One region of the Streptomyces sp. NPDC005303 genome, then DNA from elsewhere that is predicted to be linked to it. Evidence: riboswitches for the same ligand, from Rfam matches in the RefSeq annotation. Region 1 holds a riboswitch; the other holds the start of a gene.
The links. Region 1 has a riboswitch for cyclic di-AMP ahead of ABZT93_RS09370 (peptidoglycan DD-metalloendopeptidase family protein). Riboswitches for the same ligand answer to the same signal wherever they lie in the genome.
Positions count from the first base shown of each region.

Region 2: another riboswitch for cyclic di-AMP. It lies ahead of ABZT93_RS28565 (transglycosylase family protein); the one in region 1 lies ahead of ABZT93_RS09370 (peptidoglycan DD-metalloendopeptidase family protein).

Region 1 covers NZ_JBEXGM010000004.1:253,845-258,362, reverse strand. Annotated here, with positions in the region: gene ABZT93_RS09375 (alpha-galactosidase) at 1-1,665, shown strand, start outside; cyclic di-AMP (ydaO/yuaA leader) riboswitch at 1,970-2,131, shown strand; gene ABZT93_RS09370 (peptidoglycan DD-metalloendopeptidase family protein) at 2,136-3,059, shown strand; gene ABZT93_RS09365 (DUF6250 domain-containing protein) at 3,296-4,012, shown strand; gene ABZT93_RS09360 (SGNH/GDSL hydrolase family protein) at 4,158-4,518, shown strand, end outside.
Region 2 covers NZ_JBEXGM010000024.1:50,744-55,261, forward strand. Annotated here, with positions in the region: gene eno (phosphopyruvate hydratase) at 98-1,384, opposite strand; gene ABZT93_RS28565 (transglycosylase family protein) at 1,679-2,362, opposite strand; cyclic di-AMP (ydaO/yuaA leader) riboswitch at 2,366-2,532, opposite strand; gene ABZT93_RS28570 (transglycosylase family protein) at 2,671-3,723, opposite strand; gene ABZT93_RS28575 (transposase) at 3,874-4,323, opposite strand.

The sequences.
Region 1 (4,518 bases):
CCGGCGCCGGTCGAGCTGCTGCGCGCCGACTCCGCCACCTGGACCCTGCCCGACCGCGAGGACGACTGGCGGTTGTCCCAGCTGCACGGCCGCTGGGCCGCCGAGTCCCTGCTCACCCGGACCCCGCTCACCTACGGCGAGAAGGTCATCGGCAGCCGCCGCGGCCACACCGGGCACCAGCATTTGCCGTGGGTCGCGCTCGACACCGACGCCACCGAGGAGCGGGGCGAGGTCTACGGCGTCGCTCTCGGCTGGTCGGGGTCCTGGCGGATCGCCGTGGCACAACTGCCCGACGCGCGCGTGCAGATCACCGGCGGCGCCGGGTACGACGACTCGGGCCTGCTCCGGCTGGCGGCCGGCGAGTCCTTCACGACGCCCGTCTTCGCCGGTCTCTGGAGCGACGGCGGCTTCGGCGGCGCGAGCCGCGCCTGGCACGCCTACCAGCGGGCGTACGTCATCCCGGACGCCGACCAGGACCGGCCCGTGCTGTTCAACTCCTGGGAGGCCACGAACTTCGACATCTCCGAGGAGCAGCAGGGCACCCTCGCCCGGCGGGCCGCGGCGATCGGCGTCGAGCTGTTCGTGGTCGACGACGGCTGGTTCGGTGCCCGCACCAGCGACCGGGCCGGGCTCGGCGACTGGGCGCCCAACCCCGACCGCTTCCCCTCCGGTCTCAAGCCGCTCGCCGACTGCGTACGCGCGCTCGGCATGCAGTTCGGTATCTGGGTCGAGCCGGAGATGATCAACCCTGACAGCGAGCTGTACCGCGCCCACCCGGACTGGGTGCAGTACCAAACGGGTCGAAAGCGGACGGAGTTCCGCAACCAGCTCGTACTGAACCTCGCACGTGAGGACGTCCAGGAGTACTTGTGGGAGCAGCTCGACACCCTGCTCTCCTCGGCCCCGATCGACTATGTGAAGTGGGACTTCAACCGCTGCTTCACGGACGCGGGCTGGCCCGGCGAGTCCTATCCGCAGCGCCTGTGGGTCGACCACGTACGCGGCTTCTACGCCCTGCTGGACCGGTTGCGGGAGGCTCACCCGGGCGTGGCCTTCGAGTCCTGCTCGGGGGGCGGCGGCCGGATCGACCTCGGGGTGCTGAGCCGCACCGACCAGGTGTGGACCTCGGACAACACCGACCCGCTCGACCGGCTCGCCATCCAGGACGGCTTCAGTCAGATCCATCCCGCGCGCGTGATGGCCGCCTGGGTCACCGACAGCCCGAACACCCAGCTCAACGGCCGGGTGAGCTCGTTGCGGTTCCGGTTCGTGAGCGCGATGGCAGGGGTGCTGGGGGTCGGCGGGGACCTCTCGGAGTGGACCGAGGACGAGCTCGCCGAAGCCGGTCGCTGGGTGGGGCTCTACAAGGAGATCCGGCCCCTGGTGCAGCGCGGTGACCTCTATCGGCTGCGGCCTCCGCGGGGCGGGCTGAGCGCGGTGCAGTACGTCCTCGGGGACGAGACCGTGGTCCTGGCCTGGCTTCAGGCGCAGAAGTACGGCGAGCCCGTCCCCTCGCTGCGGCTGCGGGGGCTCGACCCCACGGCATCGTATGAATGCCCCGAAACGGGTGAAATTCACCGCGGAGTCGTATTGCTGCATCACGGACTTCGTACCGGTTTGCGAGGAGACCTTGATGCGACGGTTATCCGGCTGCGTCGCATCTAGGGCTTCTGTCCGAATTGACGGCTTCCCTCCGGCTCCGCCCGGGATGAGAATTCCTGTGAATTCGTGACGTGAGGAGCGTCATATCCGTGACGGTGCGTCGCCCGTCATGTTCACGTAATTCACAGGCTCTTCAAGGGGATTTGGGTGGGTGAAGGACGTCCGATTCACGCAGGGTGACCGGTAATTCTCATACCGGATCAAGAGAAACGCATATACAGGCAACCTCTCACTTGTCCCTTTGCGTCCTGCTCGTTTACGTTCACCACCGATCCGGTCGGACGCCCAATCCTGCCGCCGAACGGATTCCCCACACTCACCCACCCGTGCAAGGCAGGAGCGGGGGACCCACAGGTATTACCGCCTGTTCCGGTCTCCGGAACGGCTTGGGGTTTAGTCGCGTCTCGACGCGGCCGGGCATCTCCAGCCCGCACCCGACAGCTCACCTCGCAGGCGCCGGAGAGGAATTCGTCATGCCCGCGAAGGGTAAGCACCGCCGCCCGAAGTCCCAGCGCTTCGCCCGCTCGATCGCCGTCGCCGGAACCGGAGGCGCCGCGCTGGCCCTCCCGCTCATGGGGGCCACCGGCGCTCACGCCGCCACCCCTCAGTCCGTGTCGGAAAAGGCGGTTCAGTCGCTGCCGGTCACGCAGAAGTCCGCCGAAAAGACGGCAGCCGAGAAGAGCACGGCGAAGACCTCGACCGTGCGCATCTATTCGGTGCGGGTCGGCGACTATCTCTCGAAGATCGCTGACGAACAGCACGTCAGCGGTGGCTGGAAGAAGCTCTACGCCGACAATCGTGCGGCCGTCGGCGACGACCCGTCGCTGATACACCCGGGCCTGAAGCTCTCGATCGGCAAGAAGGCCAAGGCGAGCACGGTGAAGACCGGGTCCTCGTCGCCGGCGAAGGCCAAGAAGGCGGAGCCGAAGAAGTCGTCCTCGAAGTCGACGGCCGCAGTCCAGAGCTCCGACACGACCAGCAGCTCCAGTGGCTACACCCTCCCGGTCAGCGGTGCCACCATCGGAACCGGCTACCGCGTCGCGGGCAGCATGTGGGCCAGCGGCTACCACACCGGTGTCGACTTCGTCGTCCCGACCGGCACCTCGCTCAAGGCAGTGGCCGCGGGCACGGTCGTCTCCGCGGGCTGGGGCGGTGCGTACGGAAACCAGGTCGTCATCAAGCTGAACGACGGCTACTACGCGCAGTACGCCCACCTGTCCCAGCTCTCCGTCTCGGCCGGCCAGACCGTGACCGAGGGGCAGCAGATCGGCCTCTCCGGCGCGACGGGCAATGTGACCGGCCCGCACCTGCACTTCGAGATCCGCACCACGCCGGACTACGGCTCCGACGTGGACCCGGTCGCCTACCTCCGCTCGAAGGGCGTCGCCGTCGGCTGACCCGACGTCTCCTGTGCCACCGAAGGCCGGACCCCGATCCCCGGGTCCGGCCTTCGGTGTTTCCGCAGGAACACGAGATGGCCAGTGCCTTCATGATCACTGCGTTGCGTTCTTGTGGCGGGCGTGCTCAGAGCGTCGACAGGTGGGGGAAGGGCGGGGCACAGTGAACTCCGTAGCTGCGCAAGCGCTTTCTACGGCCTTTGGAGTTCAGCCCTTCACGGAAGGAACCGTCCGTCATGACGACCACGCGTAGAGCCTTCGGAGCCCTCGCGGCCGGCGCCGCCCTGGCCGCCCTCGCCCCCGCGGCCGACGCGAGCGCCTCGCCCCGCCACCGCCGTCTCATCGCTCACGACGACTTCCGCCACGGCCTTCACCGCTGGGCGGTCGAACTGGAGCAGGGCGGCACGGTCACCGCGCGGCACGGGGTCCTGGAGGTCGACGTGCCCGCCGGGGCGACGATCTGGTTCAGGCAGCCGCTCGAAGGGCCGTACGTCCTGGAGTACACCGCGACGCCGGTGTCGGCAGGTGGGGTCAACGACCGGGTGTCCGACCTGAACAACTTCTGGAACGCGGTCGACGTCCGGTCCCCCGACGACCTCTTCGCCGTCCGCCGGGGCGGGGCGCTCGCGGAGTACGACTACCTGAAGACGTATTACTCCGGCTACGGAGCCAACTACAACACCACGACACGGCTGCGCCGATACGTGGGAGAACCCGGTGTGCGGCCGCTGATCTACGACTACACCGAACCGCTGCTCGTAGCCGGCGAGCCGAACCGGGTGCGGATCGTCTCCGACGGTTCCACGGTGCAGTGGTGGGACAACGGGCGCCTGGTCTTCGACCACACCGACCCGGAGCCTTACCGGAGTGGGCACTTCGCGTTCCGGACCACATGGAGCCACTTCCGGATCAGTGACTTCCGGGTGTGGCGACCGCAGCGTCAACACTCCTGACGAGAAGGCTATTCCTAGTTTGGCCAACACTTTAGGAGTGGCTTATCTCACCGCCCGTCAAGCTCTTCCTACGGTCGCGTAGGTCACATTCGAAGGTGAATCATGAACGGCTGTGGCAGACGATTCGAAGAATGACAGCAGCTCAGTGATCGGGTCGTACGTGGCGGTGGGGGACAGCTTCACCGAGGGCGTCGGCGACCCCGGCCCTGACGGGGCGTTCGTCGGCTGGGCCGACCGGTTCGCGGTACTTCTCGCGGACCGCCGGCCCGAGGGCGACTTCAGGTACAGCAATCTCGCCGTACGCGGGAAGCTGCTCGACCAGATCGTCGAGGACCAGCTCCCGCAGGCCGTCGAACTGGCACCGGACCTGGTGTCGTTCTGCGCCGGCGGCAACGACATCATCCGGCCCGGTACCGACCCCGACGAGGTCGCCGAACGCTTCGAACGGGCCATCGCCCGGCTCACGCAGGCGTGCGGCACGGTCATGGTGACGACCGGCTTCGACA
Region 2 (4,518 bases), on a different contig from region 1:
CTCTCCGCCTCCCCTTCTACGTGCGTACGTCCCCGCACACGGTACGGGACCGGTACGGGGACGTACGTACGACTGGCTGAGGATTGACCTGGTGAGGTCAGCCCTTGAAGCGGGGGAAGGCCGAGCGGCCCGCGTACACCGCGGCGTCGTCGAGGATCTCCTCGATGCGCAGCAGCTGGTTGTACTTGGCGACACGCTCGGAGCGGGCCGGGGCGCCGGTCTTGATCTGGCCGCAGTTGGTGGCGACGGCCAGGTCGGCGATGGTGACGTCCTCGGTCTCGCCGGAGCGGTGGGACATCATGCACTTGAAGCCGCTGCGCTGGGCGAGCTCGACGGCGTCGAGGGTCTCGGTGAGCGAGCCGATCTGGTTCACCTTGACGAGCAGCGCGTTGGCGGCGCCGTCCTCGATGCCGCGGGCCAGGCGCTCGGGGTTGGTGACGAACAGGTCGTCGCCGACGATCTGGACCTTGTCGCCCAGCTTGTCGGTGAGGACCTTCCAGCCGGCCCAGTCGTCCTCGAACAGCGGGTCCTCGATGGAGACGAGCGGGTAGGCCGCCACGAGCTCCTCGTAGTACTCCGTCATCTCGGCGGCGGAGCGGTCCTTGCCCTCGAACTGGTACTTGCCGTCCTTGTAGAACTCGGAGGCGGCGACGTCGAGCGCCAGGGCGACCTGCTCGCCGGGGATGTAACCGGCTTCCTTGATCGCCTCGAGGATGAGGTCCAGGGCGGCGCGGTTGGACTCCAGGTTCGGCGCGAAGCCGCCCTCGTCGCCGAGGCCGGTGGACAGGCCCTTGCTCTTCAGGACCTTCTTGAGGGTGTGGTAGACCTCGGTGCCCCAGCGCAGCGCCTCGGAGAAGGACTCCGCGCCGATCGGGGCGATCATGAACTCCTGGATGTCCACGTTGGAGTCGGCGTGCGAGCCGCCGTTCAGGATGTTCATCATCGGCACCGGCAGCAGGTGCGCGTTCGGACCGCCCAGGTAGCGGAAGAGCGGGAGGTCGCTGGCCTCGGAGGCGGCGTGGGCGACGGCCAGGGAGACGCCGAGGATGGCGTTGGCGCCGAGCGAGCCCTTGTTGTCGGTGGCGTCCAGGTCGAACATCGCCTGGTCGATCAGGCGCTGCTCGGTGGCGTCGTAGCCGACCAGCTCCGGGCCGATCTGCTCGATGACGGCCAGGACGGCCTTCTCGACACCCTTGCCCTGGTAGCGGTTCGGGTCACCGTCGCGAAGCTCGATGGCCTCGAAGGCGCCCGTGGAGGCGCCGGAGGGGACGGCGGCACGACCGGTGCTGCCGTCGTCGAGGCCGACCTCGACCTCGACCGTGGGGTTGCCTCGGGAGTCCAGGATTTCCCGGGCTACGACGACGTCGATGGACGGCACGAGCATCTCCTTCTTGGGATGTGACACGGTCCGCCGGGACCGCGGTGGGTTCTGCGAGTCCGAGCCTAACCGGCTCCGGGGGATCGGCCACCGTGTGGACCGACCCATGGACAGAACCGAGAGTAAATTGTTTCTGAACTGAACAAAGACGTCCCGACAGCAGGGCAAGAAAAAACCCCGCCCCGGTGCGTACGGGGGAACACGCACCGGAGCGGGGAGCCCGTGGGGACGGGGGGTGACCCTCACGAGGCCTTCATCCTGAAGGACACGGCTGTGAGGGCCCTGTGGTTCAGCTGGGTCTTACTTCAGGTGGAGCTGCTGGCCCGGGAAGATGAAGTCGGCATCGTCGATGATGTCCTTGTTCAGCTTGAACAGCTTCTGCCAGCCGCCCTTGACCTTGTGCTTCTCGGCGATCGAGCTGAGGGTGTCACCCTTGACGACCTTGTACTCGCCGTCGCCCTTCTTGACCTTCTTGCCGGTCGGGGTGGTGACGGTCTTCTTGGCGGCCGGACGCTCGGAGGAGCGGGAGGCGCTCTGCTCGTCGGTCGAACGGGTGCTGGTGCCCGAGTTCGAGGAGCCGGAGGAGGACGAGCTGCTGCCGCCGTTGTAGGAGGCGCTGGACAGGCCCGTGCCGCAGACCGGCCAGGCGCCCTTGCCCTGGGAGGCGAGGACCTTCTCGGCGACGGAGATCTGCTGCGACTTGCTGGCCTGGTTGGCCTGCGCGGCGTACTGCGTACCGCCGTACGCGGCCCAGGTGGAGGCCGAGAACTGCAGGCCGCCGTAGTAGCCGTTGCCGGTGTTGATGGACCAGTTGCCGCCGGACTCGCACTGGGCGACGGCGTCCCACTCGGAGGCGGTGGCGGCGGAGGCGTTGCCGGCCGCCATCAGCGGGGCGGCGATGGCGACACCGGTGACACCGGCGAGCGCGGCGGCCCGGGTGGCCTTGGACGGACGACGGTGCTTGCCCTTGCCGGAAAACAGCATGGTGGATCCCCTCACCGACGCCTGCGAGGTGAGCTGTCGGGTTCGGGCCGGTTGAGTTGCCCGGTCGCCCACCTCGCGGTGCGCGACTTAACCCCAAGCCGGTCCAGCGTGAACTGCTGGGCCCGGCACTTACCTGGGTCCCCCGCTCCTGCCTACGGCGCTTGACGCGACGACTGTTCCCGTACGGCCGCTGGCAGGATTCGGCGTTGCGACAGACGGGGCTCGGGTTGCCGAGCGGTGACGACCGTAGACACGCGCTCGGCGGAATTTCAAAGACGATCAGGGCTTCTGAGACTCATCCCACACTTTCACCAAAGTGGACATTCGGTGTGAAGTGTGACGTGAACTCCCGCTGTTTTTCTGGGCTTTTCAGCCCTATTCAGCCCCTGTGTCGGCGTCTGACCGGCGACGATGTTGCTCGGGTCGGCCCCGATGCGGTCCTTGTTCTCGGCGTAGAGGGCGCGCCATCCGCCGTCGAGGCCAAGGGAGTCGGCGATGGAGACGAGAGAGTCACCTTCCCGGACGACGTAGGTCGCGGCGGCGTGCCGGCCGGCCGGGGCGGAGGCCGTGCTCTTCGTCGCAACCTCCTCGGCACTGCCACCGCGGTGCTTGCCGGAGCCGAGGGCGCCGACGTCCACGAGGGCCGAAGAGCCGCCCTCCTGCCACGACTTGTCCGCTTCGTCCTCTTCTGGGCTCACGACGGGTGAGCTGTCGGAAGGCTGTGCGTCCTTTGCGGCGGAGTCCTTGGATTCCGAAGAGTTCTTTTTGTCCGGCTTGGCGGAATCGCCACTGGAGGGGGTGGCCGACGGCGAAGGCGTCGCGGACGAACCGTCCAGCGCGTCGAGCAGACCGCCGGAAGAATCCCCGGAGTCCGACGAGTTGGAGGAGCCGGACGAACCCGACGAGCCGGACGAGTTCGACGAACCGGACGCCGAGGTCGAGGGGGTACCGCTCCCCACGCCCGTGTCGACGTCCGCCGAGCTCGAGTCCTTGCTGAGACCGCCGAGCAGACCACAGGTCGGCCACGCGGCGATGCCCTGGTCCGCGAGGAGCTTCTCGGCCACGGCTATCTGCTGGTTGCGGCTGGCCAGGTCGGCCGTCTCGGCGTATTCGAGGCCGCCGTACTTCTCCCAGTTCTCCTGGGACATCTGGAGGCCGCCGTAGTAGCCGTTGCCGTCGTTCTCACTCCAGGAACCGCCGCTCTCGCACTCCGCGACACGGTCCCAGGTGGTGCCGGTGGCGGCGCTCGCCCCGGTCGCTCCGAGCAGTGGGATCGCGATGGCTGATCCCGTCACACCGGCCGCTACGAGGAGAGCCGGAGCCTGACGGGGGCGACGGTGACGACCGTTCCCGGAGAGCATGGAGGGACCTTTCCCGAGACAGCAAGTACCCGCGCGGTGGGTACTGCGGGGCACCGCGCTGGTCCGTGAACGTATAGGGATTCGATCACTTGTCACAAGTTAATGCCGCGTAGATCACGTGAAGATCACAGACTTGAGGGCGCGTCATGTTTAACCCGCACCCAAGCCGCGCCTGGACACCTGAAGAGGAGGAACCCGCAGCTCACGCCTGACAGGTGTACCTCCGCCAAGGCGGTTGAGGCGAAGCATCAGAGTGGGCCAGAAGCCCCTCCTGAACCATGCGTTCTGACGATCCTTGACCGCTGCCCATGGCCCGTAACGTTCGGGAAGTTCGTCCCAAAGACACCCTGTGCGTAGCCGATGAAGAATGCCGTTGAGCTGTGTCCGCAGATCAACAGCGCCACGCACAAAGGGGCGATACCCGAAGAAGTCGCCTACCAGCTCTTCTACGGCGTCCCACTCCGACTCGAACACCGCGGCAGGAACCGGGGTACCGGTGCGCTCATGCCACTCCGTCACTTTGCATGCGACGCCGGAGCGCTTCCGTACCTCGCCCAGAGGCTCCACCGTGATGTCCAGGAGATCGATCAATTCTCTCATCTCGGAGAGTGCCGGGGCCCTTCCTCCCGCCCTGGCGATGGCGGCGAGATCCTTGGCCCTGCTGACCTTCGCCTCGGCCTCCTCGTGGGTCGCGAGCACGTCTCTCGCGATGGCAAGGATCTCTCCGGCGATCCGCACGTCCTGGTCGAGTTGTTTCGACGCGGCGTCTTTGACCGCCTGGCCGAGGCCCGGGTT